Regions from separate parts of the Serratia sp. 121840015-1 genome, predicted to be linked through region 2. Evidence: riboswitches for the same ligand, from Rfam matches in the RefSeq annotation. Region 2 holds a riboswitch; each other region holds the start of a gene.

Region 1 (7,485 bases), on a different contig from region 2:
ATTGACCGCCAGCGCCGGGCCGAAGATCATCGCCGGAATGCCGGCCCACAGCACCAGCAACAGCGCGAACACCCCGAGGGTGATTTTCTCCGGCAGCGTCACTGGCCCCAGCGCCTGCAGTTTTTCGCGCGCGAAGCGCGGCGCGTCCGGGGTCCTCTTCACCTCCGGCGGATACAGCAGATAGATGACCAACGGCATCACGATCAGCGAGCACAGCCCCGGCACCAGCGCGGCGACTGCCCACATCGACCAGGACAGTTCGAAGCTGCCGTGGGTGCCTTTGGCAATCAGGCTGACGATCAGCGGGTTAGGCGCGGTGGCGGTGATAAACATCGCCGAAGTGACCGGGTTGATGTTGTAGTTCACCAGCGACAGATAGCGACCGATTTTACCGGAGGTATTGAGCTCGGGTTTGGAACCGAAGCTGTCAGCGATCGACTTCATGATCGGGTGAATGATACCCCCGCCGCGTGCGGTGTTGCTCGGCGTCACCGGCGCCAGCGTGGTTTCCGCCAGCGTCAGCGCATAGGCGATACCCAGCGTTTTTTTGCCAAACAGCGAAATGAAGTAGTAGCCAATGCGCGCGCCCAGCCCGGTTTTGTTCAGGCTGAGGGAGATCATGATCGAAAAACCGATCAGCCAGATCAGCTGGTTGGAAAAGCCGCTGAGCGCGTCGTCCAGCGCGGCGCCCGGCTTGCCGGGGTTGGTGACGCCGGTCACCGCCACCAGGGCGATGGCAATCACCGAGACCGCGCCGATCGGCATCGCCTTGCCGATGATGGCGATGATGGTGCCGATAAACAGCGCCAGCAGCTGCCAGGCGTTGGGTGCAACGCCCTCCGGCACGGGAATGAGGAACCAGATAATCAGCGTGGCGGCGAGGGCGCACAGGGAAGGAAGCGGTTTGAGCGGTGTGAGTTTATCCATAACGTTCCCACTGTTCTAAACAACAAAGGCGGCGTCTCAATAGCGAGACGGGCGTGGGCGCAACGATCGCGCTCCATATGCCTTCAGCTTGGGCGTCCGTTTCAGCCTTCTCAATGACTTGTATCAAGAATGCCGCCGTTTGACCTCACACTTCACGCACTTTGGCGCTCATCCAGAGCGCCGCCAGCGCCAACAGCGCCGCCATCCAATACACCGAACCATGACCGAAGTTCTCCACCAGCGCCCCCTGCAGCACCCCGGCCAGGATCACCCCGGTCGAAATACTGTTGGTGAACAGCGTGGTGGCGGCGCCCGGTCGGCCCGGCATCAAATCTTGAAAATAGAGCATGCCGATACCGGCGACGATGCCGATAAACACCGCGTTGAGCAGCTGCAGCGCGATCAGGGCCGGCTTGGCCGCCAGCACTATCAGCCCGAGATAAAACAGCACGCCCGCCGCCACCGCCAGCAGCATCATGTTGCGCTTGCCGAAGCGTTTGACGTAATAACCGGCCAGCAGCATTGCCGGTATCTCCAGCCCGGCGGCGGTGCCCATCAGCACCCCGGCCAGCCCTTCCGGCAGGCCGAGATCGGCGGTGATATACAGCGGCATGTCGATAATGTACAGGGTGTTGCAGGTCCACATCAGCATTGAGGCAATGAATAGCCAGCGCACGTCGCGATTGCGCCAGGCACTGGCGGGCGCAATCGGCGCGGAAGCGCCTTCCCGCAACCCTTCGCCATCCGCCGCGCGCGGCACCGAAGGCAGCATGAATCCGACCAGCAGCACGCAAACCGCGAAGGTGGCGGCGGCGATCAGGAACATCACGGTAAAGCCGTAGTTCAGCGCCAACGCAAACGACAGCGGCGGGCCGATCACCCAGGCCAGCGAAAGCTGGGCGCGCATCACCGAGCTGAACATCACCACTTCACGCGCCTCGCTGTCGGCGTATTCCCGCGCCAGGGCGAAGATCTGCGGCATGGCGGTGTTGGCGATCGCCGCCATCAACACCCCGGCGGTGATCAGCGTCAGGTAATCGCGGTTAAAGGCGAACAGCAGGCAGTTGCCGACCGCCATCAGGCAGCACAGCAGGATCAGCCTGCGCCGGTCGCCGCGGGTGTCAGAACGTTTGGCCAGCAGGAAGCTGACCACGATGCCGGCCACGGCGTTAGCGGTGTAAAACAGACCGACCCACAGCGGCCGCACTTTGACCTCGGTGGTCAGAAACAGGCTGAGCGTCGGCGTCAGCAACGCGCCGGCGATGCCGGAGAGAAAAGCGATCAGCAGGAATGCGGCAAAGATGGGGTTGATGCGCAGTGACAACCGGCTCAGGCGTTGCATATCGTCTTCCCTGACCTTAAAGCAGAAGAATGAACCTTAGGTCACGGCGAGAAAAATGCAAGCATATCGCCATGACCACGCATAAAAAAACCAGTGGGTCGCCCCACTGGCTGGTGAAACAGCACCATTACTCAGAAACTTGTTGCCGCCGCCCTTACAGGTGCTCGCGATACTGCTTATCGGTCATCTCTTTGATATCCCACTGGGTCAGGTGCGCCAGCATCGCCAGCCGCGCCTGTTCGGGCACCACGCTCAGCCAGTCGGCGCGCTGGCGGCGCACCGCGCTGAAATAGCGTTGATAGAACTGTCTGGATAAGAAAGCTTTCATGATTACGCCCTCCCCTTTCATTGATGAAAATTATCGGCGTAATATAGGGAAAGATAAATTGACGAGTTGAGGCGGGAGCGTTCCTCTTTTATGTCCACGTCCAGATTGCAGCAACAGTTCATCCGCCTGTGGCAGCGCTGTCACGGTGAAACCACTGACACCACGCTGCAGGATCTGGCGGAGGTGCTCAGCTGCTCGCGGCGCCACGTGCGCTCCCTGCTGAGCGCCATGCAGCGGGAAGGCTGGCTCACCTGGCAGGCGGAGTCGGGGCGCGGCAAGCGTTCACGGCTCACGTTCCACTACACCGGCCTGGCGCTGCAGCAACAGCGGGCCGAGGAGCTGCTGGAGCAGGACCGCATCGATCAGTTGGTGCAGCTGGTGGGCGACAAAAACGTGGTGCGCCAGATGCTGCTGTCGCAGCTGGGGCGCAGCTTCCGCCAGGGTAAACACATCCTGCGGGTGCTCTACTACCGGCAGCTGTACAACCTGCTGCCCGGCTCGGCGCTGCGGCGTTCGGAGACCCATTTGGCGCGCCAGATCTTCAACGGCCTGACGCGCATAAATGAGGAAAACGGGGAACTCGAGTCCGATCTGTCTCACCATTGGCAGGCGCTGACGCCGCTGCACTGGCGGTTTTACCTGCGCCCGGCGATCCATTTTCATCACGGCCGCGAGCTGGAGATGGCAGACGTCATCACTTCCCTTTCGCGACTGACCTCGCAACCGCTGTTCTCGCATATCGAGAGCGTCACCTCGCCGACGCCGTTCGTTATCGACGTGCAGCTGCGCAGCCCCGACCACTGGCTGCCCTGGCTGCTGGGCAGCGTGCAGGCCATGATCCTGCCGCGCGAATGGCGTGAACTGCCGGATTTCGCCCGCCATCCGGTCGGCACCGGCCCCTACCGCGTGGTGCGCAACCTTCCCAGCCAGATGAAGATCCACGCCTTCGACGACTATTTTGGCTACCGGGCGCTGATCGACGAGGTGAACATCTGGGTGCTGCCGGAGTTTTCCGAAGAGCTGGTGCACTCCGGCGTGCAGCTGCAGGGCGATGAAACCGGCAACAGCGAGCTGGAAAGCCGGCTGGAAGAGGGGTGCTATTTCCTGCTGTTCGATCAGCGTTCTCCGCTGGCCGCCGACCCCGCCATTCGCAGTTGGCTGTGCGAATTGATCAACCCCATTTCGCTGCTGAGCCACGCCGGGCCGCTCTACCAGCGCTATTGGTCGCCGGCGTACGGCCTGCTGCCGCGCTGGCACCACAACCGCACGCTGGCGCAGCAGCCCAAGCCCGCGGGCCTGACCGAACTGACGATGACCCACTTCAATGAACATTCGGAGTTTCACGCCATTCGCCAGGCGATCGAACCGCTGCTGGCACAGCACGGCATCCGCCTGATCGTGCAAAGCGTGGATTACGCCACCTGGCACCAGGGCGACGCGCGCAGCGATCTGTGGCTCGGCAGCGCCAACTTCTATCTGCCGCTGGAGTTTTCGCTGTTCGCCACGCTGTACGAACTGCCGCTGATGCAGCATTGCATGAACGAAGATCTGGCGCAGGACGCAGCGCTGTGGCGCGCCAACCGCTTGCCGCTGGCCGAGTTCTGCCAGCGTCTGGTCAGCAACCACCAGCTGCACCCGCTGTTCCACCACTGGCTGCAGCTGCACGGCCAGCGCAGCATGCGCGGCGTGCGGATGAACACCCTCGGCTGGTTCGACTTCAAGTCCGCCTGGTTTGCCCCGCCGGAGGCATAAGCGCCTTTCGCCCGGGTCGGTTAATCTTTACAATAGCGCCGTCTCAACGGGGTGCGGTAAGTCGGGCCGCGTGATAAGCCCGATTTTCCGCTGAGAGCACACCCGTCGAACCTGATCCGGTCAATACCGGCGGAGGGATTTGAGCCCAGCGAACCGGCGACGCCGCCTCGCCCCCTCAGATGCCCTTGCCCCCTTATTTTTCAGGAGTGCAACGTGGTCAAAACATATCTGCCCTGCTTATTGCTGCTGTGTGCCGCGCCGGTTTTCGCCAAGCCGACGCTGACGGTTTACACCTACGATTCCTTCGCCGCCGACTGGGGCCCAGGCCCGGCGGTGAAAAAAGCCTTTGAAGCCGAGTGCGACTGTGAACTGAAGTTCGTCGCGCTGGAAGACGGCGTCTCGCTGCTGAACCGCCTGCGCATGGAAGGCAAGAACAGCGCCGCCGACGTGGTGCTGGGGTTGGACAACAACCTGTTACAGGCGGCGCAGCAAACCGGCCTGTTCGCGCCGAGCGGCGTCGACACCGCCAAACTGACGGTGCCGGGCGGCTGGCAGGACGCGACCTTCGTGCCATATGACTACGGGTACTTCGCTTTCGTCTACAACAAAGAAAAACTGAAGAACCCGCCAAAAAGCCTGCAGGAGCTGGTCAGCAGCGATCGCAACTGGAAAGTGATCTACGAAGATCCGCGCACCAGCACGCCGGGCCTCGGCCTGCTGCTGTGGATGCAAAAAGTGTATGGCGACAAGGCGCCGGCCGCCTGGCAGCAGCTGGCGAAGAAGACCGTCACCGTCACCAAAGGCTGGAGCGAAGCCTACGGCCTGTTCCTGAAAGGCGAAGGCGATCTGGTGCTCAGCTACACCACCTCTCCCGCCTATCACCTGATCGAAGAGAAAAAAGATCTCTACGCCGCCGCCACGTTCAGCGAAGGCCACTACCTGCAGGTGGAAGTGGCGGGCAAGCTGAAGGCCGCCAAACAGCCAGAGCTGGCGGAGCGCTTCATGCAGTTCATGGTGACGCCGGCCTTCCAGAACACCATCCCGACCGGCAACTGGATGTACCCGGTGATCAACACCCCACTGCCCGTCGGCTTTGAGCAGATGAACGTGCCGCATACCGCGTTGCAATACAGCGCCGAAGAGGTGGCCAAACAACGCGGCGGTTGGATCCGGGCATGGCAAACCGCCGTCAGCCGCTGATCCCCCGCTGGCTCTGGCCGGGGCTGCTGGCCGCCGGCGTGATCCTGCTGGTCGCCGCGCTGGCGATGGGCTCGCTGTGGCGTCACGCGCCGGACAGCGACTGGCGCGGCCTGTGGCAGGACAGCTACCTGTGGCACGTGGTGCGCTTCACCTTTTGGCAGGCGCTGCTGTCGGCGCTGATTTCGGTGCTGCCCGCCGTTCTGCTGGCGCGCGCGCTCTATCGCCGCCGTTTCCCCGGCCGGCAACTGCTGCTGCGGCTGTGCGCCATGACGCTGGTGCTGCCGGTGCTGGTGGCGGTATTCGGCCTGCTCAGCGTCTATGGGCGCCAGGGCTGGCTGGCGACGCTGTGCGGCTGGCTGGGCGTCGAGTATGGCTTCTCGCCCTACGGCCTGCAGGGCATTCTGCTGGCGCACCTGTTCTTTAACCTGCCGCTGGCCACCCGCCTGTTGCTGCAGGCGCTGGAGAATATCCCGGTAGAGCAGCGCCAGCTGGCCGCCCAGCTGGGCATGAATGGTTGGCAGCAGTTCCGCTTCGTCGAATGGCCGGCGCTGCGCCGCCAGATCCTGCCGAGCGGCGCGTTGATCTTCATGCTGTGCTTCGCCAGCTTCGCCACCGTGCTGTCGCTGGGCGGCGGGCCGCAGGCCACCACCATCGAACTGGCGATCTATCAGGCGCTGAGTTACGACTACGATCTGGGCCGCGCCGCCATGCTGGCGCTGATCCAGTTAAGCTGTTGTCTGGGGCTGGTGTTGATCAGCCAGCGGCTGAGCCAGGCGCTGCCGGTGGGCCATACCCACGCCCAGCGCTGGCGCAACCCGGAAGACAACCTGTGGCGGCGCGTCAGCGATTTTCTGCTGATCGCCGCCGCGCTGCTGCTGCTGCTGCCGCCTCTGCTGGCGGTGATCGCCGACGGCGCCAATCAGGCCGTCGTCAGCGTGCTGCGCCAGCCGGTGCTGTGGCAGGCGCTGTTCACGTCGCTGCGCATCGCCCTCGGCGCCGGGCTGTTGTGCGTGGCGCTCACGATGATGCTGCTGTGGAGCAGCCGCGAGCTGAAGCTGCGGCAGCACCTGCGCGGCGGCCAGGCGCTGGAGCTGAGCGGCATGGTGATCCTGGCGATGCCGGGCATCGTGCTGGCCACCGGCTTCTTCCTGCTGCTGAGCGATACGATCGGGCTGCCGCAGTCGCCCTATGCGCTGGTGATCCTCACCAATGCGCTGATGGCTGTGCCCTATGCGCTGAAGGTGTTGGAGAACCCGATGCGCGACCTCGCCGAACGTTACAACCCGCTGTGCCTGTCGCTGGATATCCACGGCTGGCAACGGCTGCGGCTGATCGAACTGCGCGCGCTGCGTCGCCCGCTGGCGCAGGCGCTGGCCTTCGCCTGCGTGCTGTCGATCGGCGATTTCGGCGTGGTCGCCTTGTTTGGCAACGAGCATTTCCGTACCCTGCCTTTTTACCTGTATCAGCAGATTGGCGCCTATCGCAGCAACGACGGGGCGGTGACCGCGCTGCTGTTGCTGCTGTTGTGTTTCCTGCTGTTTACCCTGATCGAACGCTTACCGGGGCGCCATGCTGACGCTTGAAAAACTGACCTATCTGTACGAACACCTGCCGATGCGCTTTGATCTGCGCATCCAGCCGGGCGAGCGCGTCGCGGTGCTCGGCCCCAGCGGCGCCGGTAAAAGCACCCTGCTGAGTTTAATCGCCGGTTTTCTGCCGGCGGCCAGCGGCCGGCTGCTGCTGAACGACGAAGACCACACCGCCACGCCGCCGGCCAAACGGCCGGTGTCGATGCTGTTTCAGGAGAACAACCTGTTCGCGCACCTGACGGTGGCGCAGAACATCGGGCTGGGGTTGGATCCCGGTCTGCGCCTGACTGAACAGCAGCGCCAACAGCGGGCGCATATCGCCCGTCAGGTCGGTCTGGAGGAGCACC
Region 2 (7,485 bases):
GCCCACCCGCAGGATAAACGGCACTTTGTAGGTGACGCCGGAGAAGCTGAAGCTGCGCTGGCGCGTATCCACGCTGTAGTCGCTGATGCGGTTCGGCAGGCCCCACTGGTTGATCACCGCCGGTTTCCAGCCGTTGATCTTCTCTTCGATGTTCAGGAACACCGTAGACAGCGACGGCGCCGACAGGCTGCTGCGGCCGAGGCCGATGTAGTTGTCGCCGCCCATCACGTCCAGCACCGTGGCGCCGTTGTCCAGCGTGCTGCGCTTCTCGTTGCGCTGCTCCGCCAGCGGCCGGGTGCCGTCGATGATAAAGAACAGGTTGCGGCGCTTCTGTTTGGTCAGGATATCGTAGGCGGTGTTGTTCATCGCCAGATGATCGGAGGACACCACGATCACGGTATTGCTGAAATAGGGCGAGCGTTTGATCTTGTCGATCAGCGCGGCGATGTGTTGCTGGCTGCAGGCCACCGCGCTCAGCGAGCGGTTTTCCTTGTTCTGCCAGGCGTAACTCTTTTTGCTGCAGCCGGCGGAGATAAAGCCGTCCGGGTGATGGGTGTCGACGGTCAGGGTGAACAGCGAGAAGGGTTGGCGCTGCCTGGACAGCTCGACGAACTTGCCGTACACCACGTCCAGCACGCTGTCGTCGTACCAGCCCCAGTCGTTTTTGTAGCTCGGATCGGCGACCTGTTCGCGCAGCTCTTTGAAGCCGTAAACGTGGTCGAAGCCGTGGGATTTCAGGAAGGTGTCTTTACCGGCGAACGCCAGCTCGGCGCCCTGATAGAAATAGTTGCTGTAGCCGGCGGCCTTCAGCACGTCGCCCAGGCAGACGTTCTCCGGGTAGAAGGTGGAGACCGCGCTGGAGGCGTTGCCGTCGAAGGGCGCGAACAGCGGAATGCCGCACTGCGAGGCGACCATGCCGGCGATGGTGTAACCAGTGCCCGGCAGCTGCTGGGTGTTGCTGAAATCGATGCTGTCCGTGCGCAGGGCGTTCAGCTCGTCGGCCAGGCCGGGAAACAGCTCGGTATCGAAGTAGGTGCGCTCCAGACTCTCGGCATAGATGTACACCAGGTTCGGCCGCTTGCCCTGCACGGTCTTTTTCGGCGCCTTGTAGTAGGTGGTGAAATCGGCGGTATCGCCGACGATCTGGCTCTTGACCAGCAGCGAGATGTCCTGAAACGCCGGGGTGGTGCCGACCGAGAACAGCGCCAGCAGCACGGCGACGACGCTGTAGGCCACGCTGCTGCCTTTGGCCTTGCGGCGCAGCAGGCTGCGGGCCAGCACCGCGAAGATAAGCCCCAACGCCGCCAGCAGGCCGATAAACGGCAGCACGTATTTGCTGATGCCCGCGCCTTTGAGGCTGCTGGTGACGGTGTAAATCACCGCGTCGGTGATGCCGTCGCCGGTGAAGTAGTTGCTGGCGATCAGGATGACGTTCAGCACCAGATAGCTGCCGAGCAGCGTCAGCAGAATGGCGAACCACCAGCGGTTGGCGGCGGCCCGGGTGCGATAAATCAAAATCGACGCCAAAAAGAGAACAAACGAAACGACTGCTAAAACCATCCGCCAAACCTTGTCTGATTGAAATAAAACCGTTGCTGCCCTGGTTTGCGCCGCCGAGCGTGCCGCGGCGCGAAAAGTGAAGGGTATAGCCTATTGCCGGCGGCGGAACAACGCGCGATCTCCCGCTACGGCCGACGAGCGGCGGCTATTGTACATTTTTATGACAATAGTGTGACGTTAATCACGCCGACGGCGGCCTCGGCGGCGAAAGCTTGCTGGTCGGAGGTTTCGCTCTACGCTTAATGAGCGCCACGACGGTGCGCCCATCAGCCATTCAGGAGGAAGTATGCAGACGATTCCCGCCGCGGTACTCGACGATCTGGCCCCGCAAGGCGTGTTGCGCGCGGCGATCAACTACGGCAATCCGGTGCTGGCACAGGCCGGGGCCGGTGGCAAACCGCAAGGCGCTTCGGTGGAGCTGGCCGCCGCGCTGGCCCAGGAACTGGGCGTGGCGCTCGAACTGGTCACCTATGACGCGGCGGGCAAGGTGTTCGCCGACCTGGACAGCGGCGCCTGGAACCTGGCGTTTATGGCCATCGAGCCGGTGCGCGCGGCGCAGATCGCCTTCAGCGAGCCCTACGTGATCATCGAGGGAACCTATCTGGTGGCGAACGACGCGCCTTACTTTGAGGTGGCGCAGCTCGACAGGCCGGAGGTGCGCATCGCGGTCGGCCAGGGGGCGGCGTACGATCTGTTTTTATCGCGCACGCTGCAGCAGGCGCAGCTGGTGCGGGCGGCAACCTCCGCCGAGGCGATCGCGCTGTTTTTCGAACGGGGGCTGGAGGCGGCGGCCGGCGTGCGCCAGCCGCTGTTGGCCGCTGCGGCCGCCCATCCCGGCTACCGGGTGCTGGAGGGGCACTTCACCGCCATCCGGCAGGCGATGGCGGTGCCGCGGCAAAAAACTCAGGGCGCCGCCTACGTGAACGATTTTATCGAGCGCTGCAAGACCAACGGGTTGGTGAAGGCGGCCTTGCAGCGCAGCGGCCAGGGCGAGGTGACGGTGGCGCCACCGGCCGCCTCGGCGTGATCAGTCCAGCTCCACCGCGTACTGTTCCACCGGCGTGATTTTCTTGATCAGCTTGTTGTCGAACAGGAACTGTTCGTAAGCCTGGTAGCGTGCCCGATCCAGCTTGGCCGGATCGCGTGCGAACAGCGGCAGGCTGGCTTGCCACGCCTGTTTGTTCAGCTCGGTATTCAGCTCCGGGTGCGCCTTGGCGAACGCCAGCCAGGTGTCCTGCGGGTGCGCATGCAGGTAGTCGCTGCCTTGCTTCAACGCGGCGAGGAACTTGCGGATTTTCGGCTCGTTCACCGCATCGCGGTGGGCGACGATGATCAGCTCGTCGTAGGCCGGCACGCCGTAATCTTCGACGTTGAACACCACCGGCGTCTTGCCCTGCAGCTTCAGCTCCAGCGCTTCGATGTTGCGGTAGCCGCCGATCACCGCATCGACCTGGCCCGCCAGCAGGGCGCTGGTCAGCTGGAAGTTGACGTTGATGAGCTTGATGTCCTGCGGCTTGAGGTGCTCGTGTTCGACCATGGTGGCCAGCGTCGCCTGTTCTATGCCGCTGACCGAGTAACCCACCGTTTTGCCCTTGAGATCCGCCGGCGACGTGATGTTTTTATCCAGCGCGATCACCGTATTCAGCGGCGTGTTGATCAGCGTGCCGACGCGCATCAGCGGCAGGCCCTGATCGGCGAAGAAATGCAGCTGCGGCTGATAGGTGATGGCGAGGTCGGCCTGTTTGGCGGCCACCAGCCGCGGCGGCAGCGCCGGATCGGACGGCGGCACGATCTTGACGTCCAGCCCTTCGGCCTTGAAGGCGCCGATCTGCTCGGCCACCATAATCGGCGCGTGATCGGGGTTGATGTACCAGTCGAGCACCAGCGTCAGCTTTTCGGCCGCGCCGGCCTGGCCGGTGATGGCGGCGCCGAGCAGCAGCCCGCAAACGGTTTGTTTGATCATGGTCGTTCCTTTATCCCTGGTTATGGTTGCAATCATCAGTCGTTTTCCGGCGCCCAGGCGATCAGGCGCCGCAGCAGCGCATCCACCGCAGCCCACAGCAGCACGGTCATCAGCACCAAAATAAACAGCGCGGCGAAGCAGACGTCGGTCTGCATGCGCGCGTTGGCGTTCAGCATCACGTAGCCCAGCCCTTCGGCCGAGCCGACCCATTCGCCGATGATGGCGCCGATCGGCGCGACGGCGGCGGCCATGCGCAGGCCGGAGCCGAAGGCCGGCAGCGCCGCCATCAGCCGCACGTGCCGCAGCTGCGCCCAGCGCGAAGCGCGCATCGTGCGCGCCAGATCGAGATAGTCGTTGTTGACCCGGCGCAGCCCGTCGAAAAAGGTCGACACCACCGGGAAGAAAATCACCAGCACCGCCATCGCCACTTTGGCGCTCATGCCGAAGCCGAACCACAGCACCAGCAGCGGCGCCAGAGCGAACACCGGTATCGCCTGGCTGGTGAGCACCAGCGGCATCAGCCAGCGCTGCAGGCGCGGCGAGAAGATCATGCACAGCGCCAGCGCCGCACCGAGCAGCACGCCCAGCGCCAGCCCGCTGACGATCTCCGAAGCGGTGACCAGCGTGTGCCAGGCGAGATAGCCACGCCCGTCCCACAGCGCCTGCGCTACCGCGCTCGGCGTGGGCAGCAGAAAGGCCGGAATGCCGCTTTGCGCCGCCAGCCACCACAGCAGCAGCAGGCCGGCAAACACCGTCAGCCCACGCCGCAGGCGGGTAAGCCCACGCTCTTTGGTAATATTCATTGCGCGGCCCTCACCAGCTGTTGCAGCAGTTCGGCCTGGCTTTTCAGCAGGTCGGCGTCATCCGGCGCGCGCGGTGGTTGCCCGCTGATGCGGTGGGTATCGTCGAGGCCCAGCGGCCAGGGCGACAGCACCAGCAGCCGGTGGCTCAGGCGGCAGGCCTCCATCGGATCGTGGGTGATCAGCAGCACGGTGTTTTGCGCCAGCAGTTCGGCGGCCAGGCTCTGGATCTCGGCGCGGGTAATGGCGTCCAGCGCGGAAAAGGGTTCGTCCATCAGCACGATCGGCTGGCGTTCGTAGAGCGTGCGGGCGATGGCGGCGCGCTGGCGCATGCCGCCGGACAGCGCGGCGGGCAGGCTGCGGCCATGCGCGGCCAGGCCCACGCGCTCCAGCAGGTGCGCCGCCCACGCCCGATCCGTCACTTCGCCGCGCAGCCGCGAGCCGAGGGCGACGTTCTCCTCGACGGTCAGCCACGGGTAGAGCAGGTCTTTTTGCCCCATGTAGGCGATGCGCCCGGCGATCGGCAAACCGTCGCTGCCGGTCACCGTGCCCGAGGTCGCCCGTTCCAGGCCGGCGATGATCTTCAGCAGGCTGGTTTTGCCGGCGCCGCTGGCGCCGAGCAGGGCGACGAAGCTGCCGCCGACGATGTCGAAGCTCAGCCGGTCGAAGACGATTTGCTGACCGAAACGCAGGCTGAGATCCCGCACCTGGATGCCGGGCGGGAGAAGCGGGGAGGTCATGAGGCGTTCAGCCCCATCTGCCAAAATGCCGATTCCAGCTGGGTGGCGGTGGTGAAAATCTGCGCCAGCTCGGTGAAGCGGCCTGGTGCGCCGCGCTGGTGGCCGACGGTTTCCAGCAGCTCGATGGCAGCGCGCACGCCGGCCAGATAGCCCTCGTCGCCGTAGTTGCGGATCCAGGAAGCGTAAGGATTGCCCTCCATTTTGGTGGCGGGGTCGTGCAACAGCCGCAGGCCGATTTCGGCATAGCCGGCCACGCAGGGCAGCAGGCCGGCCAGCAGATCGAGGGCGTCGCCGGCATGGCCGATATCCAGCACGTAACGGGTGTAGTTCATGGTCTCCGCCGCTTCCGGCTGGGCGGCGATTTGCGCTTCGCTCAGCCCCCATTCGGCGCAATAGGCCACGTGCAGCGGCAGTTCGGCGACGATGCCGTTGAGCGACGCCGTGGCGGCGCGCATTTCCGGCAGGGTGCGTAGCTTGCTGACCAGCAGTGCGTAGGCGCGGGCGAAGTGCAGCAGGAACAGGTAGTCCTGGGTCAGGTAGCGGCGAAAAGCGCGTTCGGGCAAGGTGCCGGCGGCCAGCTGCTGCAGAAACGGGTGATCGACGTAATCTTGCCAGTGGCTGCCGGCTTGTTGGCGCAGCCGGCCGTAAAGACCGCTTTCGAACAGGGTGGTGATGGACATGGGACCTCCTTGAGTCAGTGGAGATCCGGGCACGCTGGGGTATGAACAGGCAACGGGTGAGAGCGTTGTTGCCTAACCGTCCCTTCGCTGGCATGACCCAGATCAGGTTCAAAGGGTTCGGCTTGCGCCATCTCAGCCCGTAACAGGACACCCCTCGGAGCTGCCTGTTATACGACATTTGTTTTTTGATTACAATCGCCGGGCGGCGCGGTGGCAATCGGTTCGTTTAGTGCGATCGGGGGCGATTTTGCTGGCGCAGAGCGCGCGATTTTTGTCACTGTAGGCCGATGATTTTGCCTTTGAGGACGATTCCCGATGAAAAAGATTGGTTTTCTCTCGTTTGGCCACTGGTCGCCTTCCGCCCAGTCCGGCACCCGTTCCGCAGCGGATGCGCTGCTGCAGTCCATCGATCTGGCGGTTGCCGCCGAAGATCTGGGGGCGGACGGCGCCTATTTTCGCGTACACCACTTTGCACGCCAGCTGGGGTCGCCGTTCCCGCTGCTGGCCGCCATCGGCGCCAAAACCCAACGCATCGAGATCGGCACCGGCGTGATCGACATGCGTTATGAAAATCCGCTGTACATGGTGGAAGACGCCGGCGCGGCGGATCTGATCGCCGGCGGGCGGCTGCAGCTCGGCATCAGCCGCGGCTCGCCGGAGCAGGTGATCGACGGCTGGCGCTATTTCGGCTATGCCCCGGCCGACGGCGAGAGCGACGCGGACATGGCCCGCCGCCATACCGAAGTGTTCCTGGAAGCGCTGCGCGGCGAAGGGTTCGCCGAGCCCAATCCACAGCCGATGTTCCCGAATCCGCCTGGGCTGCTGCGGCCGGAGCCGTTTTCCGCCGGGCTGCGCGATCGCATCTGGTGGGGCGCCGGTTCGAACGCCACCGCCGTCTGGGCGGCGAAGCTCGGCATGCACCTGCAAAGCTCGACGCTCAAGAACGACGAGACCGGCGAACCCTTCCACATCCAGCAGGCCAAGCAGATCCGCGCCTACCGCGCCGCCTGGCAAGAGGCCGGCCACGCGCATGAGCCGCGGGTTTCCGTGAGCCGCAGCATCTTCGCGCTGGTGGATCAGCGGGATCGCAACTACTTCGGCGGCGGTGGCAAGGAGGGCGATCAGCTCGGATATATCGACGCGCAGACCCGGGCGATCTTCGGCCGCAGCTATGCCGCCGAGCCGGACGTGCTGATCGAGCAGCTGGCGCAGGACGAGGCCATCGCCGAAGCGGATACGCTGCTGCTGACCGTGCCTAACCAGCTGGGCGTGGATTACAACGCCCACGTGATCGAATCGATTTTAACCCATGTCGCGCCGGCGCTCGGCTGGCGCTAAACGGAGGAGTGACATGTCACGCATTTTCATTACCGGTTCGGTAGACGGGCTGGGCCGCGCCGCCGCGCAAACGCTGTTGGACGAAGGGCATCAGGTGATTTTGCATGCGCGTGAGCCCGGCCGTTTGGACGCGGTGCGCGATCTGCTGGATCGCGGTGCGCAGGCGGCGATCGGCGATCTGTCCGATGTGCAGCAGATCCGGCAGCTTGCCGAGCAGGTCAACCGCCTCGGCCGCCCGGACGCGGTGATCCACAACGCCGGTATGTTTACCGGGCCGCAGGTGATGCCGGTGAACGTGATTGCGCCTTACCTGCTGACGGCCCTGATCGAACGCCCCAAGCGCATCGTCTACCTGAGCAGCAGCATGCACTTTGACGGCGTGCCGGAACTGAACGGCGTAGACT
Region 3 (7,485 bases), on a different contig from region 2:
GCGCAAATTTGCCGCACAGGCGCTTCTTGGCCACGCCGATGGTCGGCACATCGACCAGCAGACCGAAATGGCTGGCGACGCCGAGACGCCGCGGATGCGAAATGCCATGCCCATCGACGAAGATCAGCCCCGGTTTCTGCTGCAGCTGCCCCCAGGCGGCCAACAGCGCCGGGTATTCGCGAAACGACAGGAAGCCCGGGATGTAGGGCATGACGGTGGCGATGCGCGCCACCTGATACTCCACCAGCTCCAGCGACGGATAGCGCAGGATGGTGATGGCGGCGCGCGTCACCGCCCCTTCTTGTTCGAAGCCCACGTCGGCGCCGGCGATGAAGGCCGGCGGTTCGGCCGGCAGATCGTCGTAGCGAATGACTTCAGCCGCGCGCCGCAGCTGTTCGGCGCGCAGGGCCGCCATATCGGTCACATCGGATCCTTAACGGTGGTATTTCGCCGAGTGCGCGTGTACCGCCTCGACGAAGGCGCCGGCGTGCTCCGGCGGCACATCCTGATGGATGCCGTGGCCCAGGTTGAACACATGGCCGTTGCCGTGGCCGAAACCGGCCAGAATGGTCTCCACTTCTTCCGCGATGCGCGCCGGGGAGGCATACAGCATCGACGGATCCATATTGCCCTGCAGCGCCACTTTGTCGCCCACGCGCCGACGCGCGTCGGCGATGTCGGTGGTCCAATCCAGCCCCAGCGCATCGCAGCCGGTGGCGGCCATCGCCTCCAGCCACTGCCCGCCACCTTTGGTGAACAGCGTCACCGGCACGCGGCGACCGTCGTTTTCACGCAGCAGCCCGTCGACGATCTTGTGCATGTAGTGCAAAGAGAACTCGCGATAATCGCGCCCGGTCAGTACGCCACCCCAGGTGTCGAACACCATCACCGACTGCGCGCCGGCTTTAATCTGGGCATTGAGGTACAGGATCACGCTGTCCGCCAGCTTGTCCAGCAACAGGTGCAGCGTAGCCGGTTCGGCATACATCATCTTCTTCAGCTTGGTGAAGGCTTTGCTGCTGCCGCCTTCGACCATATAAGTCGCCAGCGTCCACGGGCTGCCGGAGAAGCCGATCAGCGGCACTTCGCCCTTCAGTTCGCGGCGAATGGTGCGCACCGCATTCATCACATAGCCCAACTCCACTTCCGGATCGAACACCGGCAGCTTGTCGACGTCGGCGCGGCAGGTAACGGGGGAGCTGAAACGCGGGCCTTCGCCGGCTTCAAAGTAAAGGCCGAGCCCCATGGCGTCGGGAATGGTGAGAATGTCGGAGAACAGGATGGCGGCGTCCAGCGCATAGCGGCGCAGCGGCTGCAGCGTGACCTCGCAGGCCAGCTCCGCGTTCTTGCACAGCGACATGAAATCACCGGCCTGGGCGCGGGTCGCCTTATACTCCGGTAAATAACGACCGGCCTGGCGCATCATCCATACGGGGGTCACATCCACCGGCTGGCGCAACAGCGCGCGCAGGTAGCGATCGTTCTTCAACTCAGTCATTTATGGGGCTCCCTTAATAATCTGCCGGCCATTGTACATTATTCTGCCCGGCACAGCGCCACGGTGTCCTCAATCAACCGGCGCGCCACGGTACCGGGCGGCGGCAACAGCGGCAGCTGGTCGTAGCGATACCAGCCGGCGTTGAGCAGCTCCTTGGGATCGTGGCGAATGTCACCCTGATGGTAATCGGCCATAAAGGCCATCATCAGCGAGTGTGGGAACGGCCACGGTTGTGAAGTGACGTAGCGCAGGTTCTTGATTTCAATATTGCTCTCTTCCATCACTTCGCGCGCCACCGCCTGCTCCAGCGTTTCGCCCACTTCGACGAAGCCGGCCAGCACCGTGTGGATACCACCGCGATGACGCACGTGTTGCGCCAGCAGGATCTGATCGTCGCGCCGAATGGCGACGATCACGCAGGGTGCAATCTGCGGGTAGTACCGCTCTTTGCAGTGGCCGCACAGACAGGCGCTTTCGGTGCGGCTGAGGTGCATTTCATGGCCGCAATAGCCGCAGTAGCGATGAGAGCGGTAGAAATCCGCCAGCTGCACGCCGCACCCGGCAAGCTGGAACAGACCGCGATCCTGATCCAACAGCTGACGCACCGATCCCATCTCCCGCGGCATCGCCTGGCGCACCAGCCAGACCGGCGCGCCCTCCCATTCACCGATGGTGCGCGCCATGTGGCCCCGCAGCCCAAGAGCGGCGGCCGTCCCCGACGGCAATTCACCGTTCGGTAACCAAAGTTTGCTTTCATGGCTGACGATCCACCAGCCGTTTTCATTGCCCGTTAATGCAAGTTCCATATCGTTGTTGCACAACCTCAGCTTCACTGGCACTCTACAAATCGGCTTTGTTACATTTTAATAACTTACCGGTTACTTTTATTACTTACACGGAGTCAAACATGCTCAACCGTTTGGAAAGGCTGACTCAGCGCGTTGGCGGTAGTAATGAATTAGTTGATCAATGGCTTCAGGCCCGCAAACAGTTGCTGGTCGCCTACTGCACGCTGGTAGGCCTCAAACCGAATAAAGAAAAGCATACGCCGCTGAATGAAAAAGCGCTGGAGAACTTTTGCCACAACCTGGTGGATTACCTCTCCGCAGGGCATTTTCATATCTATGACAGAATTATCAAACAAGTGGAAGGCGCAGCCAGTCCGAAAATGTCGCTGGCGGTGAACATCTACCCCAAGCTGTGGGCCAATACCGAACAGATCATGGCGTTCCACGATCGCTATACCGAAGTGGATATCGATCAGGAGGTTTGTCTGGAATTCCACCAGGCCCTGTCGGATATCGGCGAAACGCTGGCGGCGCGCTTTGCGCTGGAAGATAAGCTGATCCAGCTGGAAGCGGAGGCCGCGCAGCAACCGCTGCCGGACCAGGCGCTGGATCCCGCACGTTAAAATTTTATAGTTTTTTTTCTTATCCCTCCTATACTGGGGGGCATCTTGTCGGAGTGCCTAGCGCCTGATTTGTTCATCGAATCAGCCAGGCTGAGACCGTTAATTCGGGATCCGCGGAACCTGATCGGGTTAATACCCGCGAAGGGAACAAGAGTAATCTATCGCCACAGGCACGGCCTTCCCCTTGCGGGCGCCCTGCCTTATCGGCCACCATCATTACTCCCTCCGAGCTCCAGACAAGCAACTTTCCCAACCCAACACACTGGTAGGAACTTGCTATGTCTAACGTTAATCCACCGCGCGCCCGTAAAGCGCAACGCGAAGCCGCCCAGCAGTTTATCGACACCCTGCAAGGCATGGCTTTCCCGAACTCACGCCGCATCTATCTCCAGGGCTCGCGCAGCGATATCCAGGTGCCGATGCGCGAAATTCAGCTCAGCCCGACCCTGCTCGGCGGCAGCAAAGACCATCCGCAGTATGAACCCAACGAAGCGATCCCGGTGTATGACACCGCCGGCCCCTACGGCGATCCGCAGGCCGAGCTCGACGTGCACGCCGGCCTGGCCAAGCTGCGCGCCGGCTGGATCGACGCGCGCGGCGATACCGCCACCCTAAGCGGCGCCAGTTCCGGCTTTACCCAACAGCGGCTGGCGGACGAAGGGCTGGATCACCTGCGCTTCGAACATCTGCCGCTGCCGCGCAGGGCGCTGCCGGGCAAATGCGTGACCCAGCTGCACTATGCCCGCGCCGGTATCGTCACCCCAGAGATGGAGTTCATCGCCATCCGTGAAAACATGGGGCGCGAGCGCATTCGCGGCGAGGTGCTGCGCCACCAGCATCCGGGCCAGGGCTGGGGCGCCAACCTGCCGGACAACATCACGCCGGAGTTCGTGCGTCGGGAAGTGGCCGCCGGCCGCGCCATCATTCCCGCCAACATCAACCATCCGGAGGCGGAGCCGATGATCATCGGCCGCAATTTCCTGGTGAAGGTGAACGCCAATATCGGCAACTCGGCGGTCACGTCGTCGATCGAAGAAGAAGTGGAGAAGCTGGTGTGGTCCACCCGCTGGGGCGCGGACACCGTGATGGATCTCTCTACCGGCCGCTATATTCACGAAACCCGCGAGTGGATCCTGCGCAACAGCCCGGTGCCCATCGGCACCGTGCCGATCTACCAGGCGCTGGAGAAGGTCAACGGCGTGGCGGAAAACCTCACCTGGGCGATGTTCCGCGATACGCTGCTGGAACAGGCGGAGCAAGGGGTCGACTACTTCACCATCCACGCCGGCGTGCTGCTGCGCTACGTACCGATGACCGCCAAACGCCTGACCGGCATCGTGTCGCGCGGTGGCTCAATCATGGCCAAATGGTGTCTGTCGCACCATCAGGAAAACTTCCTCTATCAGCATTTCCGTGAAATCTGCGAGATCTGCGCCGCCTACGACGTTTCGCTGTCGCTCGGCGACGGCCTGCGCCCCGGCTCGATTCAGGACGCCAACGACGAAGCCCAGTTCGCCGAGCTGCATACGCTGGGCGAGCTGACCAAAATCGCCTGGGAATACGACGTGCAGGTGATGATCGAAGGCCCGGGCCACGTGCCGATGCAGATGATCCGCCGCAACATGACCGAAGAGCTGGAACACTGCCACGAAGCGCCGTTCTACACCCTCGGCCCGCTGACCACCGATATCGCCCCGGGCTATGACCATTTCACCTCCGGCATAGGCGCGGCAATGATCGGCTGGTTCGGCTGCGCCATGCTGTGTTACGTCACGCCGAAAGAGCACCTCGGCCTGCCGAACAAAGAAGACGTCAAGCAGGGCCTGATCACCTACAAGATCGCCGCTCACGCCGCCGATCTGGCCAAAGGCCATCCGGGCGCGCAGATCCGCGATAACGCCATGTCCAAGGCACGTTTCGAATTCCGCTGGGAAGATCAGTTCAATCTGGCGCTCGATCCGGCCACCGCGCGCGCCTATCACGACGAAACCCTGCCGCAGGAATCCGGCAAGGTCGCCCACTTCTGCTCGATGTGCGGGCCGAAATTCTGCTCGATGAAGATTTCGCAGGAGGTGCGCGACTACGCCGCCGCCCAGGAAGCTGCCAAGCCGATCGAAGTGCAGCTGACCGGCATGGAGAAAATGTCCGCCGAGTTCCGCGCCCGCGGCAGCGAGCTGTATCACAGCGCCGGCGCCGGCACCCTGCAAGAGGAGACAAGCAATGACTGATATCACGACCCCCTTCCCGGCTACGCCCCACAAACTGGGGCTTTACCCGGTCGTCGACAGCGTGGAATGGATCGCTCGTCTGCTGGAGGCCGGCGTCACCACGATCCAGCTGCGCATCAAGGATCTGCCGGATGAGCAGGTCGAAGAGGACATCGCTGCCGCCATCGCGCTGGGCCAGCGTTATCAAGCGCGGCTGTTCATCAACGACTATTGGCGGCTGGCGATCAAGCACGGCGCCTACGGCGTACATCTGGGCCAGGAAGATCTCGATACCACCGATCTGGCGGCCATTCACCGCGCCGGACTGCGGCTGGGCGTGTCCACCCATGACGACGCGGAGCTGGCGCGCGCGCTGGCGGTGAAACCGTCCTACATCGCGTTGGGGCACATCTTCCCCACCCAAACCAAAGACATGCCTTCGGCGCCGCAGGGGCTGACGGAGTTGAAACGCCACATCGCCGGCCTGGCGGATTACCCGACGGTGGCGATCGGCGGGATCAGCATCGATCGCGTACCGGCGGTGCTGGCGTGCGGCGTCGGCAGCGTGGCGGTGGTCAGCGCCATCACCCAGGCGCCGGACTGGCGTGCGGCGACGGCCGAGCTGCTGCGGCTGATCGAAGGCGAGGGCCCGAACGATGCTTAACGATCAGGAATTCCTGCGTTACAGCCGCCAGCTGTTGCTGGAGGACGTCGGCCCGGAGGGCCAGGAGAGGCTCAAGCGCGCCACGGTGCTGATCGTCGGTTTGGGCGGGCTTGGTTCCCCGGCTTCGCTGTATCTGGCCGCCGCCGGCGTCGGCACGCTGCTGTTGGCCGACGACGACCAGCTGCACATCACCAACCTGCAGCGGCAGATCCTCTACCGCAGCGCCGATACCGCCACCGGCAAGGCGGCGCTGGCGCAACGCCATCTGCAGGCGCTGAACCCATTGGTGGAATCCATCCCGCTGGCGCAGCGGCTGCAGGGGCAAGCGCTGCGCGACGCGGTCGCCCGCGCCGATCTGGTGCTGGACTGCTGCGACAATATGGCGACCCGTCATGAGGTCAATGCCGCCTGCATCGCCGCCGCCAAGCCGCTGATCAGCGGCAGCGCGGTCGGTTTCAGTGGCCAGCTGCTGGTGCTCGAGCCGCCCTATGCGCACGGCTGCTACGCCTGCCTGTACCCGGATCAGGAAGAGCCGCAGCGCAACTGCCGCACCGCCGGGGTGCTCGGCCCGGTGGTGGGCGTGATCGGTACTCTGCAAGCGCTGGAGGCCATCAAAATGTTGGCCGGCATGCCTTCCTCCCTCAGCGGTAAACTGCGGCTGTTCGACGGCAAGCAGCAGAGCTGGAGCACGCTGCAACTGAGCCAGGCCCGCGCCTGCCCGGTATGCGGAGGCGCGGCATGAAGATCCGTCTGAACGACCAACCGCTGGAGCTGGCGCAGCCGCTCAGCGTCGCCGCCCTGCTGACCCAGTTGGAACGCCACCAGCCGGGCACCGCGCTGGCGATCAATCAAACCATCATCCCGCGCGCCGACTGGGCCGACCATCAGGTGCAGGACGGTGACGACATTTTGCTGTTTCAAGCGATCGCCGGAGGCTGACATGCTGAAAATCGCCGATACCACTTTTACCTCGCGCCTGTTCACCGGCACCGGCAAGTTCGCCACCCCGGCGTTAATGCTGGAGGCGCTGGCGGCCTCCGGCTCACAGCTGGTGACCATGGCCATGAAGCGCGTCGATCTGCGCGGCGGCAACGACGCCATTTTGGCGCCGCTGCAGCAGTTGGGCGCCCGGCTGCTGCCCAACACCTCCGGCGCCAAAACCGCCGCCGAAGCGGTGTTCGCCGCCCGGCTGGCGCGTGAAGCGCTCGGCACCCACTGGGTGAAGCTGGAGATCCATCCCGATGTGAAATACCTGCTGCCGGATCCGATAGAAACGCTTAAGGCGGCGGAAACGCTGGTGAAAGACGGTTTTGTGGTGCTGCCCTACTGCGGCGCCGATCCGGTGCTGTGCAAACGGCTGGAAGAGGTGGGTTGCGCGGCGGTGATGCCGCTCGGCGCCCCTATCGGCTCCAACCGCGGTCTGCGCACCCGTGACTTCCTCGAGATCATCATCGAGCAGGCCAAGGTGCCGGTGGTGGTCGACGCCGGCATCGGCGCGCCGAGCCACGCGCTGGAAGCGATGGAACTGGGCGCCGACGCGGTGCTGGTGAATACCGCCATCGCCGTGGCGCGCGACCCAGTGCAAATGGCGCGGGCGTTTCGCCTGGCGCTGGAGGCCGGCGAGCTGGCGCACAGCGCCGGATTGGGCGCTAGCCAGCGCGGTGCGGCCGCCTCAAGCCCGCTGACCGCCTTCCTCAGCCAGCCA

The links. Region 2 has a riboswitch for thiamine pyrophosphate ahead of ACUXAC_RS03350 (TenA family protein). Riboswitches for the same ligand answer to the same signal wherever they lie in the genome.
Region 1: linked by a shared signal. The riboswitch ahead of thiB (thiamine ABC transporter substrate binding subunit) and the one ahead of ACUXAC_RS03350 (TenA family protein) in region 2 are both predicted to bind thiamine pyrophosphate.
Region 3: linked by a shared signal. The riboswitch ahead of thiC (phosphomethylpyrimidine synthase ThiC) and the one ahead of ACUXAC_RS03350 (TenA family protein) in region 2 are both predicted to bind thiamine pyrophosphate.

The regions. Positions count from the first base shown of each region.
Region 1 covers NZ_JBSEYF010000002.1:449,179-456,663, reverse strand. Annotated here, with positions in the region: gene ACUXAC_RS15600 (DASS family sodium-coupled anion symporter) at 1-927, opposite strand, end outside; gene ACUXAC_RS15595 (MFS transporter) at 1,073-2,269, opposite strand; gene sgrT (glucose uptake inhibitor SgrT) at 2,424-2,597, opposite strand; gene sgrR (HTH-type transcriptional regulator SgrR) at 2,688-4,349, shown strand; TPP riboswitch at 4,387-4,505, shown strand; gene thiB (thiamine ABC transporter substrate binding subunit) at 4,563-5,549, shown strand; gene thiP (thiamine/thiamine pyrophosphate ABC transporter permease ThiP) at 5,525-7,132, shown strand; gene thiQ (thiamine ABC transporter ATP-binding protein ThiQ) at 7,119-7,485, shown strand, end outside.
Region 2 covers NZ_JBSEYF010000001.1:682,633-690,117, forward strand. Annotated here, with positions in the region: gene opgB (phosphatidylglycerol--membrane-oligosaccharide glycerophosphotransferase) at 1-1,560, opposite strand, end outside; gene ACUXAC_RS03330 (transporter substrate-binding domain-containing protein) at 1,847-2,587, shown strand; gene ACUXAC_RS03335 (ABC transporter substrate-binding protein) at 2,588-3,523, opposite strand; gene ACUXAC_RS03340 (ABC transporter permease) at 3,559-4,326, opposite strand; gene ACUXAC_RS03345 (ABC transporter ATP-binding protein) at 4,323-5,063, opposite strand; gene ACUXAC_RS03350 (TenA family protein) at 5,060-5,743, opposite strand; TPP riboswitch at 5,806-5,908, opposite strand; gene ACUXAC_RS03355 (LLM class flavin-dependent oxidoreductase) at 6,059-7,081, shown strand; gene ACUXAC_RS03360 (SDR family NAD(P)-dependent oxidoreductase) at 7,095-7,485, shown strand, end outside.
Region 3 covers NZ_JBSEYF010000013.1:5,451-12,935, forward strand. Annotated here, with positions in the region: gene nfi (deoxyribonuclease V) at 1-424, opposite strand, end outside; gene hemE (uroporphyrinogen decarboxylase) at 434-1,498, opposite strand; gene nudC (NAD(+) diphosphatase) at 1,537-2,304, opposite strand; gene ACUXAC_RS26205 (Rsd/AlgQ family anti-sigma factor) at 2,406-2,909, shown strand; TPP riboswitch at 2,949-3,073, shown strand; gene thiC (phosphomethylpyrimidine synthase ThiC) at 3,188-5,137, shown strand; gene thiE (thiamine phosphate synthase) at 5,130-5,780, shown strand; gene ACUXAC_RS26220 (HesA/MoeB/ThiF family protein) at 5,773-6,522, shown strand; gene thiS (sulfur carrier protein ThiS) at 6,519-6,719, shown strand; gene ACUXAC_RS26230 (thiazole synthase) at 6,721-7,485, shown strand, end outside.